DNA from 4 places in the Rhizobium zaerense genome. Region 3 is predicted to be linked to each of the others. Evidence: predicted binding sites of a transcription regulator. Region 3 holds the regulator's gene; each other region holds the start of a gene.
The links. Region 3 encodes PhoB, which activates phosphate uptake and scavenging genes when phosphate is short. Its sites were predicted from a motif close to TGTCATNNANCTGTCAT; they were not measured.

Region 1: ACS4RR_RS10270 (BtaA family protein) is a predicted target of PhoB. The motif match lies at 2,094-2,110, and genes of this name have one in related genera.
Region 2: ACS4RR_RS08770 (DUF1045 domain-containing protein) is a predicted target of PhoB. The motif match lies at 1,879-1,895, and genes of this name have one in related genera.
Region 4: olsB (l-ornithine N(alpha)-acyltransferase) is a predicted target of PhoB. The motif match lies at 3,182-3,198, and genes of this name have one in related genera.

The regions. Positions count from the first base shown of each region.
Region 1 is NZ_CM132690.1:2,147,318-2,152,036, forward strand. It holds gene ACS4RR_RS10260 (glycoside hydrolase family 25 protein) at 1-8, opposite strand, end outside; gene ACS4RR_RS10265 (class I SAM-dependent methyltransferase) at 134-808, opposite strand; gene ACS4RR_RS10270 (BtaA family protein) at 805-2,049, opposite strand; gene ACS4RR_RS10275 (serine hydrolase domain-containing protein) at 2,289-3,719, shown strand; gene ACS4RR_RS10280 (lytic transglycosylase domain-containing protein) at 3,749-4,672, opposite strand.
Region 2 is NZ_CM132690.1:1,842,862-1,847,580, forward strand. It holds gene mnmC2 (tRNA (5-methylaminomethyl-2-thiouridine)(34)-methyltransferase MnmC2) at 1-679, opposite strand, end outside; gene ACS4RR_RS08765 (NAD(P)/FAD-dependent oxidoreductase) at 678-1,856, shown strand; gene ACS4RR_RS08770 (DUF1045 domain-containing protein) at 1,971-2,678, shown strand; gene puuE (allantoinase PuuE) at 2,806-3,729, shown strand; gene uraD (2-oxo-4-hydroxy-4-carboxy-5-ureidoimidazoline decarboxylase) at 3,729-4,229, shown strand; gene ACS4RR_RS08785 (HepT-like ribonuclease domain-containing protein) at 4,226-4,588, shown strand; gene ACS4RR_RS08790 (ureidoglycolate lyase) at 4,572-4,719, shown strand, end outside.
Region 3 is NZ_CM132690.1:4,881,937-4,886,655, reverse strand. It holds gene pstA (phosphate ABC transporter permease PstA) at 1-179, shown strand, start outside; gene pstB (phosphate ABC transporter ATP-binding protein PstB) at 195-1,010, shown strand; gene phoU (phosphate signaling complex protein PhoU) at 1,055-1,768, shown strand; gene phoB (phosphate regulon transcriptional regulator PhoB) at 1,916-2,599, shown strand; gene ACS4RR_RS24125 (GcrA family cell cycle regulator) at 3,095-3,628, opposite strand; gene ACS4RR_RS24120 (aspartate aminotransferase family protein) at 4,049-4,719, shown strand, end outside.
Region 4 is NZ_CM132690.1:91,220-95,938, forward strand. It holds gene ACS4RR_RS00480 (TrmH family RNA methyltransferase) at 1-299, shown strand, start outside; gene lspA (signal peptidase II) at 296-799, shown strand; gene ACS4RR_RS00490 (hybrid sensor histidine kinase/response regulator) at 855-3,137, shown strand; gene olsB (l-ornithine N(alpha)-acyltransferase) at 3,246-4,124, shown strand; gene ACS4RR_RS00500 (hypothetical protein) at 4,183-4,500, opposite strand.

The DNA.
Region 1 (4,719 bases), 2.2 Mb from region 3:
CGGCGCATGGGCGTCCTGTCGTAACTCGAATGATCTCTTTGCCCCACAGCCTGACCTTCGAAGATGACGAGCCAGCAGAGGATAATCCTCTTTTCACCATATCAACGTAAAAAATCGGTTAGTTTCAAGCGAATTATAAGCGCTTGCTGATAATGGCAGCCCGCCAGGCATAACCGCCGCCGACGGTATCGAACAACAATATCGCGTTGTTTTCATGGGCTTGCGCTTCCAGAACCTCACGCAGATCGGCGCGCGGGGTGACGTGGAATTTCGCAAGCCAGGACTGCAGCATGCGCCGGAACCAGCCCGGCAAACCTTCTTGCTGGCCGAAATCGACGATGTGCAGCTGGCCGCCGGGATTGAGCGCGGCGATCGATGCATCGACGGCGCGCTCCCAGTCCGGGATCATCGACAAGGCATAGGAAATGAGGATGCGGTCGAAGCCGCTGACGCCGAATTCGCGCGGTGTGAACGCCGTGGCATCGGCGATGCGGAATTCCGGGATCGTCGCCTTGGTGGCGAAGGTCCTGCGCGCCGAAATCAGCATTTCCTGTGAAATGTCGAGGCCGAACAGTTTGGCGGTCGGGAAATGCCTGTGGGCGAAGGCCATGTTGCGCCCGGTGCCGCAGCCGACTTCAAGCAGAGTGCCGCCTTCGGGCACGTCGAGATGGCGGATCGTGCTGTCGCGGCCGAGAAGGTAATATTTGCGGGTCAGGTCGTAGATATGCCGCTGGTAGCGGTACATGCCATCCATCAGGCTGGCATGTTCATTGCTCTTTCCCGCCGCCTCAGTGCCGACCTTGCTCACGCCTTCTTCCCGTAAATGTGGAAGCCGCCGTAGATTGCCGAACGATCGAGCGCGGTCAGTTCACGCGACTTCTCCTCGAAGTAATCCCACTGGTCGCGGATCACAGGCGCCAGGCGGCCTTCGATAATGCTTTTTTCTGCGGCGGTGCGGAAGATCACGCGGGCGCCTTCGCGCGCCGTGCGGGTGATTTCAGTCCAGACGTCGTTCAGTTGCTCGTCGGTCATCCAGTCCTGTGCGTCGAGCAGGATGTAGCGGTCGCGCGAGGCGGCCGGCTCGCGAGCGAGAAGCTCGGTAAAGCTTGCGTGGTGGACGTTGACGCGGTCGACGTTGGCACGGATCACCTCATAGTGCTCCGACTTCAGATAGGTCGGCAGCGGGCCTTCCGCTTCGGTGCCGTAGCGGCGGCCGAAGGCCTGCCAGGCGAAATAGTTGTCGCTCATCGGGAAATGACAGGCGAGCTTTTCCAGGCGGTGCTTCAAAACCGGCGCGATCGAATGATCGGCCGCAAGGCTTGCGAGCTCGTCATATTGCTGCGGCGGAATGCCGAGGCCGAAGAGCGAGCTCTTGCGACCGGTGATCCAGCGCACGACCGGCTTTTCGAAGAGCGGCGCGATCTGCTCGTCGAAGAACTGGCGCTGCTCGCGGATCGAGCGGGTCTTGGTCATCTCGCGCAGCTTGACGCCATGCAGGCGGGCAAGAAGATGGGCCGCGCCGATGAAGCGGCCGAGCAGACCGGTTTCGTAGATGTTGCGGTCGAAGACGGTGACACGGCGGCGGCCGAATTTGCGGCCGTTCCAGTAGCTGCGGGTCGCCTCATCGAGGCGGGCGGCGAGATGCTGGTCGTAGGCGCGGCTGTTCGACTTCTCGTTCGGCATCGCCAGGAAGCGGACGAGATCGGCATGGCCGGGAAGGTGTTTGAAGGCGGCAAGCTTCAGGCGGTTCAGGGCGATGTGATGCGGGTTGAGATCGACGACGTCGATTGAGGCCGGCGCCTCGGAGAGATAGGCGAGCATGTTGCAGCCGCCAGAACCGATGGTGACGATGCGATGGTTGGGCTTCAGCTCCATCGCCTGCATGTCGAGATCCGGATCCTCCCAGATCTGCGGATAGACGAGGCCGGAAAAGAGAAGGCCGAAGAGACGCTCGGAAAAGCCATCCTTCGAAAAAGCCTTGTGGCGGAGAAGGGCGTCCTTGAGTTTCCGGTTCTTGCGGAAGCCGGCATCCGGTGCAAATTCTGACATGAGTCTGTCACCTTTTTAGCGTTCAGGGCGTGTAACGCGCCTCTGCTACAGTTTGATGACGCGGGCTGTGGGGCACCGTTCTTCGGAGACTTCGACCTCCTTGGGAGAGCGATCGTTTGCTCTCGCGAAAATCGATTGCCCGCACTCCTGGGAAAGTGATCGCAATGACGAGCCTTCTTCGTTCCGGCCCCTTTCCGGCGCGTGCGATTCCTGCTTCTCTCCCGGCAGGGAGGAATGCCATGCGATTTGCCCTGCGTATCCTGAAGGCGCTCGCTCTCCTTCTCGTTCTCGTCGTCATCGCTGCTGCCGCCTGGCTCTTCATCCGGCCGCCGGAATTGCTGCGCGTCGGCGACGGTTATGCCGCCAAGATCGTCTGTTCCAACGTCTTCATTGCTGGCCGAGAGGCTGAGGATGTGCTCCATGACGATGTCCAGGCGCCCGGAAATCCGTTGCTGCGGCTGGTGCGCGTCAGCGTCGACCGCGACAACGACCGTGTGACGGCGCGCTTCATGGGGCTGTTTGCGCCGAGTTATGCGCTCTATCGCGGCGCTTTCGGCTGCACGAGCGTGCCGGACGGCAATTTCGAGGCGGCGGCGAATGCGGTGCCCTTCGATCCGCCGGCCAAGGTGCAGGCGAACGATGCATTATGGCCGGAGGGTGAGGGCACCGGCGATCGGCAGGACGGAAAGATCGCCGCGCTGCTTGCCGATACCGGAGTTGCCGGCCCGGCAATGCGGGCGATCGTGGTGGTGCGCGATGGCCGCATCGTCACTGAGGCCTATGGCCCCGGCTTCTCGGCGAAGACGCCGCTGATCGGCTGGTCGATGACGAAGACGGTGAATGCGACGATCCTCGGCCGGCTGATGCTCGGGGGCAAGATCTCCTTCGACGATGATAAGCTGCTGGCGCAGTGGAAGAACGATGCGCGCGCCAGGATCAAGGTTTCCGACCTGCTTGGCATGGAGAGCGGCCTTGCCTTCAATGAGGACTATGGCGACGTCGCCGATGTGACGCGCATGCTCTACCTCAATCCCGACATGGTATCGCTGCCGGCCAATGCGCCGATGGAGGCCGCACCCGGTCAACGCTTCCGCTATTCGAGTGGCACGGCCGTGCTGCTGTCGCGCATCTGGATGGACAGGGTCGGCAATACTCAGGCGGCCTTTTCTTATCCGCACGATGCGTTGTTTTCGCCGCTCGGCATGACGAGCGCCGTGTTCGAGCTCGATGCGCGCGGCACCTTTGCCGGAAGCTCCTATCTCTATGCGACGGCGCATGACTGGGCGCGCTTCGGGCAGTTCCTGCTCCAGGACGGCGTCTGGAATGGCCAGCGGCTGTTGCCGGAGGGTTTCGTCGGCGCCATGCGCACTCCGACGGCGGCTTCGAACGGGCGGTATACGCAAGGTCAGGCTTGGCTGGCTGGCCCCGGCGACAACTCGAGCGCTGAGGCCGGGCTGCCGGAGGATACGTTCTGGCTGACGGGACATGACGGGCAGAGCATGGCGATCGTCCCCTCCGCCAATCTGGTGGTCGTCAGACTTGGCCTGACGCCGAGCCGGCTCAACTATCAGCCGCAGGTGCTGCTGAAGGCGATCCTGGCGGCCCTGCCGCAATCGGGGGCGCCGCAGCAGCAGGCCGGATCGCAACGACAAGCTCAGCCACTGCCATAGGCAAGGGCTTCAGCCGTTATCTCCAGATTTCAATAATTTCCTTGGGCGATGTCGGTCATGCCCTTGCGCTTGGCGTCGTAATAATAGCCGCGCGCATACAGGCGGACGGCATCGTCTTCCTTATTGTCGGAGACGAGCCAGGCGCCGCGCAGATATTTCGCGGCATATTTGATGTTGGTCTCGGCATCAAAGAGGCCACCCGGGGCACCGTCATAACCCATGGACTTGGCGGTGTTGTACTTGATCTGCATGAGGCCGAAATAGCCGCGCTTGTTGTAGGCCTTCGGATTATAGCGGCTCTCGCGATGGACGATGCGGTGGAGCAGCGTCTCGGGAATTTCGTAGAGCTTCGAATATTTGGCAATGAGCTTGGTGACGAAGCTCTTCTCGACCGTCGGCGCATCGTCTTTGTCGTCATCGCTGAACATCGGTGGCGCCGTCGGCGGATCGATCGGCCCGGATTCGTCGAAACCGTAGTCCATGCTGGCGCGCGGCGTGGTGTCGACTGCGGCCAGTGCTGCAAGCGCGCTGTTCTGCGGTGTGGCGGCAAAGGCAAGCTGCGTCGTCGGCTGTGCCGGCGTTCCCGGACGCGGCGTCGGCACGACGGACTGGATCGCCGTCATCTCGGGCGTCAGCGGGATCTGCGCATAGGCTGCCGGCGGCATTGTAAGATCGCCAGGCTGAGAAGCTGTCACGGCCGGCATCGCCGTTGCGGTCAGGGAGGAGGGTGATGCCTGGGGAATGGTGGCGTCGGCCACGGCTGCACCTTCGGCTGTCGGGATCGCGGCGAGTGTTGCATCTTCGCCGGGTTTCGGCATCGGCACGACGGTCTGGACAGCGGTCAGTTCGGTCTGGGACGTGTATTCGACGCTCGCACATCCCGTCATCATGCCGCAGAGTATCGTGGAAACGACAAGACTGCGTTTCAGGCCGCATAATCCGATCGCTACCATTCCGCCACTTTCGTGAAATCGCGCCGCCCCGGCAGCGTATAAAAGTT
Region 2 (4,719 bases), 1.9 Mb from region 3:
AGCCCTTGCGGCGCTCGACGGCAAAACCTGCAGCGATGAGATTGCGGCGCACGAAGCCGGCCGCCGCATAGGTGGCGAAAGTGCCGCCGGCTGCGCTTTTCTCGCAGACGAGCCGCATCAGTTCTTCCGACCACATATCGCTGTTGCGCGACGGGGCGAAGCCGTCGAGATACCAGGCGTCGAAGCCGGGTTTGGCCTCTGCAACGCCATCGAGTGCGCGGCCGCAGATCACGCTGAGCGTCGTCTGAGAATCGAGGTTCAGCGAGACGGTGCCAGCAGGCGCTTGCGGCCAAGCCGCCGTCAGCGATCCGCGTTCGACATCGATCTCCGGCCAATGCGACAGCGCCCTGCCGATTTCTTCGCTGCGCATCGGATAAAGTTCGAAGGAGATGAAATGCAGGTGCTGGCCGTTCGCACGATGGAGCTTCCATTGCCGCCAGGTTTCAGTGAAGTTCAGGCCGGTGCCGAAGCCGAGTTCTCCGATCTGGAATCTCTGCCGCCCATTCCAGCGCTCCGGCAGGCCGTTGCCGGCGAGAAAAACGTGGCCGCATTCCAGCCGCCCATCGGTCTGGCAATAAAAATGATCGCCAAAGGCGGTGGAATAGGGCATATCGCCGTCGCGCCATTCGAGCGGCTGCGGCGCGCCCGCGCCAATCTGATCGGGGTTCACGTCTGTCATGGAAAAAGCCGATAGTCCTCAGCCGGTCTCAGGTCAATCGTCCTTAGAATTGCTGATTGTCGGCGGCGGCATCATGGGGCTCTGGGCGGCCGTCCATGCCGAACGCCGGGGCATCCGTGCTCTAATCGCTGACGCCGGCAGGTTGGGCGAAGGTGCAAGTGGTGGCCTGCTCGGCGCGCTGATGCCGCATATGCCGGACCGGTGGTCGGAGAAGAAGCAGTTCCAGTTCGATGCGCTGGTCTCGCTCGAAGCCGAAATCACAGCGCTCGAAGCGGAGACCGGGCTTTCCGCCGGGTATAACAGGTCCGGACGGCTGATCCCGCTGCCGAAGCCGCATCTCAACAAAATAGCGCGTGGCCATTTTGAGGACGCCGAACGCCATTGGCGGGCGGGTGACCGCCGCTTCCACTGGCATGTGCTCGACGGCCTTGATATGGACGGTTGGATCGAGGCGTCTGCCGGCGAGAGCGGCTTCGTACACGACACACTCGCCGCCCGCGTTGCGCCCCGCTTGCTGATCGCAGCGCTCATCGCCTTCCTGCGGCGGGCAAAGCATGTTCGCGTCCAGGAGAATGCGGCGATTGCCGGCCTCGACCCCGATCGCGGCATGGCCGAAATAAACGGCGAAACCATCGTTTTCAGTCACTGCATCCTGGCCGCCGGCCATCAGTCCTTTCCGTTGTTGCAGGTCCTGACGCCGGGGCTGAAACAGCCGCTCGGCCAGGCGGTCAAGGGGCAGGCAGCGCTATTGAAAGCCGATATCGACCCGGCGCTGCCGACGATCTTCCTCGACGGGCTCTATGTCGTCGCGCACGAGGGCGGGCAAGCGGCAATCGGCAGCACCAGCGAGAACCGTTTTGACGACCCGACGTCGACCGACGCCCAGCTCGATATGCTGATCGAGGCGGCGCGCGGCATCGTGCCATCTCTTCGCGACGCCCCCGTTGTCGAGCGCTGGGCCGGGCTTCGCCCAAAGGCGATAGACCGGGATCCGATGATCGGCCGCCATCCCGAACATCCACGCCTGATCGCGCTGACCGGCGGCTTCAAAGTCAGCTTCGGCCTCGCCCACCGGCTGGCGGAGGCGGCGATATGTATCGCAGACGATGCAGACTGCGGATTTTTGCTGCCGGAAAGCTTCGCAATCTCAAGCCACATCGCGGCGGCTTCACGTTAAACGTGAATTAGGCGCTGCTTCGTTTCGTTATTCTGTCATGCAAATCACCTATCTGCTTGCGCATCGACAGCGCCGGATCTGAACGGCGCTTACTTCCTTGATGGAGGAAATTGCATGCGCTATGCCATTTGCTTCACGCCTCCGGCGAGCGACCTGTTGTCGCTCGTGGCCGCCAATTGGCTTGGCCGAAACGTGTTTTCGGGCGATATGATGGAGCCTCCGGCAGTTCGTGGCCTCGGTATTCACGAGATCGCCTTCCATACCGCCGTGCCCCGGCGCTACGGTTTTCATGGCGTCTTGAAAGCGCCATTTCAGCTGTCCAACGACATGTCCGAATCGCAACTCCTGCGCGATCTGATGCGTTTTTCCGGGACCTTCGTTCCCTTTCAGATTCCGCGTGTCGAAGTCGCCCGGCTCGGCAATTTCTACAGCTTGCTGCCGAGCACGCCTTGCGAGCAGATCCAGTATCTCGCCTCGGCGATCGTGCAGGAATTCGATCGTTTCCGCGCACCGCTCAGCGAGGCCGAGATCGAACGCAGTGATCCGGACGGGCTATCGGCGGCACAGTTTGCCAACCTTCATCGCTGGGGCAATCCCTATGTGATGGAAGAGTTCCGCTTTCATATGCCGGTGACAGGCCCCGTCAACGCGATCGACATGCCGCGCATCGAGCCGGCGCTGCGGACGATCTTCGAGCCTGTCTTGAGTGAGCCGGTCACGGTTTCGAACGTGGCGCTGATGATCGAGGAGGGCACGGGCGGCCCTTTCCGCGTTCATTCGCTGCATCCGATGGGTAAGGTCAGCGCGCGCAGGATCGCCTGACGAACCAATGCCTCAAAGGTTGGCGCCGGAGCGCCGGCGTTCGGACAGAACTCCGTTGCGCAGTTTCCGGCTCGACATTCCGGCTACGGATGCTACCGTTTCCTCTGTCTTTTCAGAGGGTGATTTAATGGTATCCGAGACTTATCCGCGCAATCTTGTCGGCTATGGGCGCCTGACGCCCGATCCGAAATGGCCGGACGAGGCGCGTGTCGCCGTGCAGTTCGTCATCAACTACGAGGAAGGCGGCGAAAGCTCGATCCTCGACGGCGATGCGGCCTCCGAAAACCTGCTATCGGAGATCGTCGGCGCGGCCGCCTGGTCGGGACAGCGCAACCTCAACATGGAATCGATCTACGAATATGGTTCGCGTGCTGGCTTCTGGCGGCTTTGGCGGATGTTCACAGATCTCAACGTGCAAGCGACCGTCTACGGCGTGACGCTGGCGATGGCCCGCAACCCCGAGGCCGTCGCCGCGATGAAGGAGGCCGGTTGGGAGATCGCCAGCCACGGCTACCGTTGGCTGGAATACAAGGATTTTCCCGAGGATCTGGAGCGCAAGCATATCCTCGAAGCGGTGCGCCTGCATACCGAACTTACCGGTGAGCGGCCCTATGGCATGTATCAGGGCAAGCCTTCCGACAATACGCTTCGGCTGGTGCAGGAGGAGGGCGGTTTCCTCTATTCCTCCGATTCCTATGCCGACGACCTGCCTTACTGGGTGAAGGGCGTCGACGGGAAACCCTTCCTGATCATCCCCTATACGCTCGAAACCAACGACATGCGTTTTGCCACGCCGCAGGGCTTCAATGCCGGCGATCAGTTCTTCACCTATCTAAAGGACGCCTTCGACACGCTTTACGAGGAAGGCAAGGCGGGCAGCCCGAAGATGATGTCGGTCGGCCTGCATTGCCGCCTCGTCGGGCGCCCGGGCCGGGCGGCGGCGTTGAAGCGCTTCATCGAATATGTACTGAAGCACGACAAAGTCTGGATTCCGCGCCGCATCGAGATCGCCGAGCACTGGCACAAGCACCATCAGCCGGAAGCGCTGTGATGATGTCGCGCGAGGATTTCGTCTCCCGCTTCGGCGGCGTCTTTGAACATTCGCCTTTCATCGCCGAGCGCGCCTATGACGCCGGCCACGTGACGGAGCCACTGGCGGCAGCCGGTGTGCATGCGGCCCTTGCCGCCATCTTCCGGGCGGCAAGCCCGCAGGAGCGTCTCGGGGTGCTCTGCGCCCATCCCGATCTTGCCGGGCGCCTTGCCATCTCTGGCGATCTCACGGAAGACAGCCGGAAGGAGCAGTCCGGCGCCGGTCTCGACCGCCTGAACCCGGCCGAACATGCCCGCTTCACCGAACTCAATTCGGCCTATGTCGAAAAATTCGGCTTTCCCTTCATCATCGCCGTCAAGGGGCTTACAAAGGACGACATCCTGTCGGCGTTCGAAGCGCGGATCGGCAATGGCCGAGACGAAGAATTGGCGACCGCGGCCGCGCAAGTCGAGCGGATCGCGCTGCTGCGCCTGACATCGATGCTGCCGGAGGCTGAATGAAAGAGCGGCGAGCGATCGACTATCTCAATGAGATGTATGAGGCGGCATCCGAAGCGCTGACCTTCGTCGGCGGAATGGATGAGGCTGCGTTTACCGGGGACAAGCTCACCTTCAAGGCGGTTGTCTTTTGCCACTTCACCATCGGTGCGGCGGCGTCCCGCCTGCTGGTGACACATCCGGAATTTGCGACCGAGCATCCCGACTTGCGGTGGACGAAAATCTGCGGCACGGGCAACCGTATCCTCGACGATCTCTTCGATCTCGATCCCTCCGAGATCTGGGAGGCGACGTATCGCACACTGCCGGAGCTTCTCTCCGCGATCGATGCCATCCGTCACTGGCATGCGCAAGGCGAGTGAAGTCATGCCCGATTTTCTCGGCATCCGCCCGCTCACCCGATCCGCCTTTGCTCCCTTCGGCGAGGTGATCGAGGCCGATCCGGCCGCAATGCGGCTCATCAATGGCGGCACAACGGAGCGTTTCCATGCAC
Region 3 (4,719 bases):
CGACGACACCGCTCGATCCCTCGACGGCTCTGCCCGTACAGGTCTATATGTGGGCCAACGAGGCCGAACGTGCCTTCGTTGAGCGTACTTCGGGTGCCATCATCGTCCTGCTCCTGTTCCTGATCGTCATGAACATGGGCGCCATCCTCTTGCGTCGTCGCTTCGAGCGCCGCTGGTAAACGGAGTTAAACATCATGAACATGTTGACGGAAGCTGCAGTTGAAAAGGCGCTGGATCGCAAGATGAGCAACGTCCCGTATAAGATGATCGGAAAGGAAGTCTCGGTTTACTATGGCGAGAAGCGCGCGCTTTTCGATGTGAACCTGAACGTCCGCGAAAACACCGTAACCGCCCTGATCGGCCCGTCCGGCTGCGGCAAGTCAACCTTCCTGCGGTGCCTCAACCGCATGAACGACACGATCGACGGCTGCCGCGTCACCGGCAAGATCACGCTTGATACCGACGATATCTATGATCCCGATATCGACGTCGTCGAACTTCGCGCCCGCGTCGGCATGGTCTTCCAGAAGCCGAACCCGTTCCCGAAGACGATCTACGAAAACGTCTCCTACGGCCCGCGCATCCATGGCCTTGCCAAGTCGAAGGCCGACCTCGACCAGATCGTCGAGACCAGCCTGCAGCGCGCCGGTCTCTGGAACGAAGTCAAGGACCGCGTGCATGAATCCGGCACCGGCCTGTCCGGCGGTCAGCAGCAGCGCCTCTGCATTGCCCGTGCCGTTGCCGTCAGCCCTGAGGTCATCCTCATGGACGAGCCCTGCTCGGCGCTCGACCCGATCGCCACCGCCAAGGTCGAGGAACTGATCCACGAGTTGCGCGAGAACTACACGATCGTCATCGTCACCCACTCCATGCAGCAGGCCGCGCGTGTCTCGCAGCGCACCGCCATGTTCCACCTTGGCAATCTTGTCGAGGAAAACGACACCGACAAGATGTTCACCAATCCCGACGACCCGCGCACCCAGGACTACATCATGGGTCGTTTCGGCTGATTTTGGCGACACCAAGCCTTCCCGTTATTCGAGGATAAAGCCCCATGGCATCGACACATATTTATTCTGCTTATGATGATGATCTGAAGTTCCTGTCCAGGCGGATTTCCGAAATGGGCGGTCTGGCCGAGCAGATGGTCGCCGAATCCGTCCGGGCGCTCGTCAATGGCGATACCGCGCTGGCGCAGAAGGTCATCTCCGACGACGTGATCCTCGATCACGCCGAACGCGAAATCGGCGACAAGGCGATCGTCACCATTGCCCGCCGTCAGCCGATGGCTGCGGACCTGCGCGAAATCATGGGTTCGATCCGCATCGCCGCCGATCTCGAACGCGTCGGCGACCTCGGCAAGAACACTGCCAAGCGCGTCATCGCCGTCCAAAGCACCGGCGTTCCCCGCAAGCTCGCCCGCGGCCTCGAGCATCTGTCCGAGCTGGCGCTCGTCCAGCTCAAGGAAGTGCTCGACGTCTACACCAATCGTTCCGCCGACAAGGCGAATGCGATCCGCGAACGCGACAACGAGATCGACGCGATGTACACCTCGCTGTTCCGCGAGCTCCTGACCTACATGATGGAAGATCCGCGCAACATCACCAGTTGCACGCATCTTCTCTTCTGCGCCAAGAACATCGAGCGCATCGGCGACCACGCCACCAACATCGCCGAAACGATCTTTTACATGACGACAGGCGCGCAGCCGGAAGGCGACCGTCCGAAGGACGACAGCGCCAACACCGTCGGCGCGGTCACGGAATAACCGTCCGGGCCAGGCGCCCGGACCAGTCAATTGCGTGCGCGCCCGTCCGGGCGCGCAAAGAGGTCGCAGCCAATTTCTGAGTTTGCGCAGGATGCATTGCTTAAATCACCCCCGGTTTAAGGATCATGCGCGAGGAGACCGATACGCATGATCCCGAGAGTTGCAGTTGTTGAAGACGAGGAAGCCCTCAGCGTGCTTCTTCGCTACAATCTCGAAGCGGAAGGCTTCGAGGTCGATACCATCCTTCGTGGCGACGAAGCCGAAATGCGGCTTCAGGAGCGCACGCCAGATCTTCTTATCCTCGATTGGATGCTGCCCGGGGTCTCCGGCATCGAGCTTTGCCGGCGGCTGCGCATGCGGCCGGAAACCGAGCGCCTGCCGATTATCATGCTGACGGCGCGCGGCGAAGAGAGCGAGCGTGTCCGCGGATTGTCGACGGGCGCCGACGATTATGTCGTCAAGCCCTTCTCGACTCCCGAACTCGTTGCCCGCGTCAAGGCGATGCTGCGCCGCGCCCGTCCCGAGGTGCTGTCGACGGTGCTGAAATGCGGTGACATCGAGCTCGACCGCGAAACTCATCGCGTCCATCGCAAGACCCGTGAAGTCCGCCTCGGCCCCACCGAATTCCGCCTGCTGGAATTCCTGATGTCGTCGCCGGGCCGGGTCTTCTCCCGCTCGCAGCTGTTGGATGGCGTCTGGGGCCACGATATCTATGTCGACGAGCGCACCGTCGACGTCCATGTCGGCCGCCTGCGCAAGGCGCTGAATTTCTCCAACATGCAAGACGTCATCCGCACCGTCCGCGGCGCCGGCTATTCGATGGAAGCCTGAGGGCTTTCGTTCTGGGTGAGGGGGACGTGCCCTGCGAAAGGTTGGTGGGGACGGAGAAGGTTGCGGCACAATCTCTTCTCCCCTCGGGGAGAAGGTGCCGGCAGGCGGATGAGGGGGCCACACGGCACACTCTTTCCGTGATAACCTATCCCACATGCCGAACGGCTGCGCCCCGAACACGGTCGAAACGACGCCAACGCGGTCGAAGCCCTCATGGTGTTATAAGAAAGACCGGCTTCCCCGGCCCCCCTCATCCGCCCTACGGGCACCTTCTCCCCGAGGGGAGAAGAGGGAATCGAGATGTTGCGGCATGTCCCTTCGCCCCTTTGAGAACCGGAGGAAGGGTCGAGACCCATGGCGCGACCCTGGTTGGTGGCGGCAGCCGGATAAGGGCAAGTCGGCGTTCTCAACGAACTGAACGCCCGACAGCTTCCATCCAATTACAAAAAAACGGGCCACTTGGCCCGTTTCGTCATTCTAGCAATGATCACCCGCTCAGCTGGCCCGGGCTGCCGCCCGGCGGCGTTCGTTGACCGGCTGGTAGGCAAGCTTCTGGTGATAGCCGCAATAAGGCGAATTGTCGGGGGATTCGCAGCCGCAGAAATGGAAGTCGTCCTTCAGCGGATCGCCGACCGGCCACTTGCAGGTGCGTTCGGTCAGCTCCGTCAGGCCGAGGCGTCGCGAAATCGGCACGACCACATTGCCTCTCGGCACGTATTCCATTTCCTCGATCGTTTCGATCTCGATCTCTTCCTTCAGCATGGTCGCGCCCTGCTGGCGGGTAACGGTGCGGGTGGTGACCCGTGAGGCGTAGTTCGGCGCGCGCGGCGCCGAGGTATTGCGCTTCGGCGTTCGCGCCGCGGTGTTGGTGCCGCCGGCCTTGGCACGGCCGGGAAGGCACAGCCGGTGCACTTTGCCGATGACCGCGTTTCTGCTGACCCCGCCAAGCTGCGCAGCGATCTGGCTGGCGCTCAGTCCTTCGGCCCAAAGTTTCTTGAGTTTCTCGACCCGCTCGTCTGTCCAGTTCATGCCCTGTCTCCACCTTCTGCGTTGGTGATGGCAGAATCCCTCACCGTTGTCCCGGGAGCTCCGAAACAAGAAACGCTTGATCAATTTTGGTGACTAGTTCCGCCGCATGCAGTCTAGTAATTGATCTTTAACCTAGTGTGAGCCTGACTCCGTGACAAGAGTCGCATGAATCCGGATGAATCGAATTCGTAGTTTTCCCCAACTTGCTGCCCCTGCGTGTCATTTCTGCAATAATGCCTGTTGATGACTGGAAATGCCGCTGTACACTCTTGCTGCATACGCTAAGGGCGCCGTTTTGTTGACATTGCAGCGCGAAAAGGAAATAGTGCCACTCGCCGCCGCAAGGCGGCATTTTTGATTTTTCGGGCCTGGTTTCCTTAGCCGGAGTCATTGCCCGGCAACTTTGATGGAGATCGCGCCATGGCTGAAGCCGCGCCGCTTTATGACACCTATTCTCGTGCCCCGCTGCGGTTCGAGCGAGGCGAGGGCGTATGGCTGATCACCGAAACTGGCGAGCGATATCTCGATTTCGGCGCCGGCGTCGCCGTCACCTCCGTCGGCCACAGCAATCCGCATGTTGTCGGCGCGCTGAAGGAGCAGGCCGACAAGGTTTGGCACCTGTCGAACATCTATGAGATCCCCGGCCAGGAGCGTCTGGCAAAACGGCTGACGGACGCCACCTTCGCCGACAAGGTGTTCTTCACCAATTCGGGCGCCGAGGCGCTCGAATGCGCGATCAAGACGGCGCGCCGCTATCAGTTTTCCAAGGGTCATCCCGAGCGCTTCCATATCATCACCTTCGAAGGCGCCTTCCACGGACGGACGCTGGCGACCATCGCCGCCGGCGGCCAGGAAAAATATCTCGAAGGCTTCGGCCCGAAGGCGCCGGGTTTCGATCAGGTGGCTTTCGGAGACATCGAAGCGGTTCGCGCCGCGATCACCGATGCGACGGCCGCCATCCTCATCGAGCCGGTGCAGGGCGAGGGCGGCGTGCGCCCTGCCACCAACGAGTTCATGAGGGCGCTTCGCCAGCTCTGCGACGAGAACGGCCTGCTGTTGATCCTCGACGAGGTCCAGACCGGCGTCGGCCG
Region 4 (4,719 bases), 140 kb from region 3:
TCGCGCGGGCGACACCGGAGGAATTCATCGCCTGGCGGAAATCGGCCGGCGTTTCCGTCGTCGCGACGCATCTTGCCGGCGCGGTCGATTACCGGACGATCGACTACCGGAAAAAGCCGGTCGTGCTGTTGATGGGCAACGAACAATCCGGCCTGCCCGAGCAGTTGGCCAGGGAGGCCGACGCGCTTGCCCGCATTCCGCAGCAGGGCCGCGCCGATTCGCTGAACCTCGCCGTCGCTACCGCCGTCATGCTTTTCGAGGCGCGCCGCCATCTCCTCTCACTTGCCGAGGGCAAATGACCGAACAGACGCATGCACACCCCGCGCTGTTTTCGCGGCCGGCACCGATCCTCTTCTTCATCGTCGTCGCCGTTCTCATCGACCAGGTCGTCAAGATCACCGTTGATCATTACCTGCCGCTGCAGGAGGCGGTGCCGGTTATTCCCATGCTGGCGCTCTACCGCACCTACAATCTCGGCGTCGCCTTTTCGATGCTGTCTGGCATGGACGGCTGGTTCATCGTCGGCATGCGGCTCGTCATCGTCGCCTTCGTCATCTGGCTGTGGCACCGCACGGCGAAGGACCGCTGGATCGCTCATCTCGGTTATGCGCTGATCATCGCAGGCGCGATCGGCAACCTCGTCGACCGCTTCGCCTATGGACATGTGATCGATTACATTCTTTTCTACACCGAGAGCTGGTCCTTCGCGGTTTTCAATCTCGCCGACAGTTTCATCACCATCGGCGCCGGTTGCGTCATTCTCGACGAGCTGCTGCTGCCAAAAAAGGCCGGCCGCTAAAATCTTATCGAAATCCTGAAGGCATTCGGAACGGGCCTCATGTTATCCAGATAGCATGCAGAACCTGGGACAGTTGCAGGAAAGATTGTCCGCCGCCTTCGGTGGACCCGCCGCCAAGCCGCATGAGAAGCGGATGGAGGCCCCTTCCTCACGACCCGGCGCATCGACACCTCAGGGAGCCGATGATCGTCCGAGGGGAACCGCACCGACAAGGCGGCTGCTGTTCTACTGGCTGGGCGGCGCCGGCCTTCTTGCCGCAACGATCCTGATGCTGCTTGCCCATGCCGGCGATCCGTTGCTTCTTTCGGGCGGCCTTGTCGTTCTTGGCCTTGCCGTCATTGCCGGTTATGCCCTGCTGATGGTTCGGCCGCGCAAGGCCGGGCAGGGCCCCGGCAAATCCCTGCAGGATTGGAACGCTGGCGCAAAGCTGTTTGCCGACGTGCACGACGTGCTCGGCGACATCACGGTCAGCCGGACCATGGACCGGTGCATCATCTCCGCCAACGATACTTTTCGCCGCCTGAGCGGGCGGCTGCGTCCGGAAGGAAAAACCTGCGAGGAGATCGGGCTTGCCTTCCGCCCCGGCCCGATACCGCACTGCTACGATGTCGAGATCTCGACACCGGAGGGCCAGCGCATCTTCCTCTGGCGCGACGTCGTCACCCGCGACCCGGCAAATGGCCGCCTGCTGTTGCAGAGCGTTGCCCGCGACGTGACCGACGAGCGGCTCATCGCGCAGGGTCGCGAAGAGGCCCGGCAAAAAGCCGAATATAACAGCGCCGCCAAATCGAGGTTGCTTGCCACTGTCAGCCACGAGGTGCGCACGCCGCTTTCCGGCATCCTCGGCATGACGCATCTGATCGCCGAGACGCGGCTGACGCAGGAACAGCAGAACTATCTCGCGAACATCCGCCAGTCCGGCCATGCGCTGACGCAACTCGTCGAGGACCTGCTCGACTTCTCCACCATCGAGGTCGGCCGTTTCGCGCTGCACCCGCGCTCGGAATCGTTGCGCAAGCTTCTGGAAAGCGTCGTCGAGATGCTCGCCCACCGGGCGCATGAAAAGGGTATCGAGATCGGCGCCACAGTGTCGTCCGACGTGCCCGAAAATATGAGCTTCGACCCGGCGCGGCTGCGTCAGGTCCTCTTCAACGTCATCGGCAATGCGGTGAAATTCACCCAGGTCGGCGGCGTCTTCATCCGCGTATCGCTCGACCCCGGCGATATTTTGATCACCGTCACCGATAGCGGTCCCGGCATGACGACGGAGGAGCAGGCGCGCGTCTTCGGCGAGTTCGAGCAGGGCGGGAGCGTAGCCGACAAGAGCAGCGGGACCGGGCTCGGCCTTGCCATCTCCGCCCGCATCATGCGCGAATTCAACGGCGCGCTGACGGTTGCCAGCGAAAAGGGCAAAGGCAGCGAATTCACCATCCGCTTCCCTGTCGATATCGGCAATGAGCGCCCCGACCGGCGAAACACGCTGCTTGCCGGCAACAGTGTCGTGCTGCTGGCCCCAGCCGGTGCGGCGCGCACAGCCATTGCCGAGACGATCACCACGCTCGGCGGCCTCTGCCATCTCGTCGGCGACGGCGAGACGGCGCGGGCAACGCTGCTCGGCTTGGCAAAGGGCGGACGGCGGCCAACCGATATCATCATCGACCACCGGATGTCGGCGGAATTTTCCGCCCATCTTGCCGATCGCGCCGAAATCGCCGCGCTTGGCCTGCGCAAGGTGCTGCTCGTCAATCCGGAAGAGCGTAGCGCCCATCCGCTCGACCTTTTCGACGCCTGGCTCATCCGCCCCCTGCGCGAGCAGTCGCTGATCGACGTGCTGCGCGGGCGCATGCGCGGCATGGAGAAACGCGACGCGCTGAACGACAACCAGCCCGGCTTCGGCCTTTCGGTGGCGGAGACATTTGTTGCCGCCAGCGGGCTCAGCATCCTGCTCGGCGAGGACGACCCGATCAATGCCATGCTGGTGCGCGTCGTCCTGGAAAAGGGCGGGCATAAGGTGCGCCATGTCGAAGATTTCGAGGCGCTGCTCGACTACGCGCTCTGCGAGGCGAATGCCCGGCCCGATATCATCATCAGCGACCTCTCGATGCCTGGTGGTAACGGCATCGAAATGCTGGGACGCCTGCGCGGCCATGAACGGCGGCTCGATCTTGCCTCGGTGCCGGTGATCGTGCTGACCGCCGACAAGAGCGACGAATCGCGCCGCCAGGTCTTGCTCAACGGCGCCAACCGCGTCATGGTAAAGCCGGTCGATCCGGTGCGGCTGCTGACCGAAGTTCAAGCGGTTGCCGCCCTTTCCGCCCGCCGGGCAGAGGCGCGGTGAGCGCCTCAAAAACCGGCACGCTTCTTGCGCCTGGAAATTCAAAATGTCACTTTCCTGTCGCAGAGAAGTGTTTTATGGCGTCGATAAGCCGGCAACGGGAGAATCGTCATGTCCGCCATCGACATCCTGAATCGTGACACCACCGCGGAGCCCGCACGGCCCTCGACGGCTGCTGTACAGAAGGACGGCGATATCCTCGGCCGCATCGGCAATCTGGAGACCCGCCTTGCCCGCACGGCACGCGAGATCGATGCCGCCCAGTCCGTGCGCTACCGCGTCTTCGTTGACGAAATGAAGGCGCAGCTGCCGCTGGATGCCATGCGCCGCCAGCGCGACGTCGATGCCTATGACGCCGTCTGCGATCATCTTCTCGTTCTCGACCGCTCGATCGAGGGCGACCCGGAAGACCAGATCGTCGGCACCTACAGGCTGTTGCGTCAAGATGTCGCCATCGCCAATGGCGGTTTTTACTCGGCTTCCGAATTCGAAATCGACGGCCTCATCGCCAAACATCCGGACAAGCGCTTCATGGAGCTCGGCCGCTCCTGCGTGCTGCCGGAATACCGCACCAAGCGCACTGTCGAGCTGCTGTGGCAGGGGAACTGGGCCTATGCGCTGAAGCATGGCGTCAGCGCCATGTTCGGCTGCGCCTCTTTCCCCGGCGTCTATCTCGAAAGCCACGCGCTGGCGCTGTCCTTCCTCCATCACAATGTGCTGGCGAAGAACGAATGGGCCGTCGGCGCCCTGCCGCATCTGGCCCGCAACATGGACCTGATGCCGGTCGAGGCCATCAACCCGAAGCGGGCGCTGATGGCCCTGCCGCCGCTGATCAAGGGCTATCTGCGCCTCGGTGCGATGGTGGGCTCCAGCGCGGTCGTCGATCATGCCTTCAACACGACCGACGTGCTGATCGTGCTGCCGATCACCAGCATTTCGGACCGTTACCTGAATTATTACGGCGCCGACGCCGGTCGCTTCGCGAGCTAAAAGAAGGTCCTGAGCATCAAAGGGGCTTCGTGTCGTTTATTGACGATCATGAAGGGTGCTATGGACGGGGTTCTTTTCGCGGAGTTTCTTTTGTCTGGTAGTCGCGACGTTCGCTGCCATCTGGCAATAAGCGAGTAATGGCTCCAATCACCAATAGTGCGGCGGATCCCCAAAACAGTTTTGGGTCATACGCAGATGCGCCAACCGCATTGGCTACGCCTGCCACCATGCCGCATGGGCCGCCCATCGTATAGATGCACTCCATAGGCAAAGGCCCGGTCGCTCCCAAAAACTGGGCCACATGCGAGTAAAACGTATGCCACCACAGAACAGAAACAGCTAACCCAACGCCGCCGGCAACGATAAGAAGATTCATAAGACCTTTAGACACTGCCGCCCTCTCTGCTGGGAGCACCCACACCCCTTGGAAGATATAGCGTGATGCCGCTCTACTGCATAGCATAAGCGGGATAGTTTGAGGTCAGCATCCTTGCGTAGCGCAAACGCGAGAAAATCGATAACCTTGGCATCAAGCGAGGAAAGGCTGTCCAGCACACTTATGAAGGGCCGCTCGGCTGAGGTCGTCAAGCCAGGT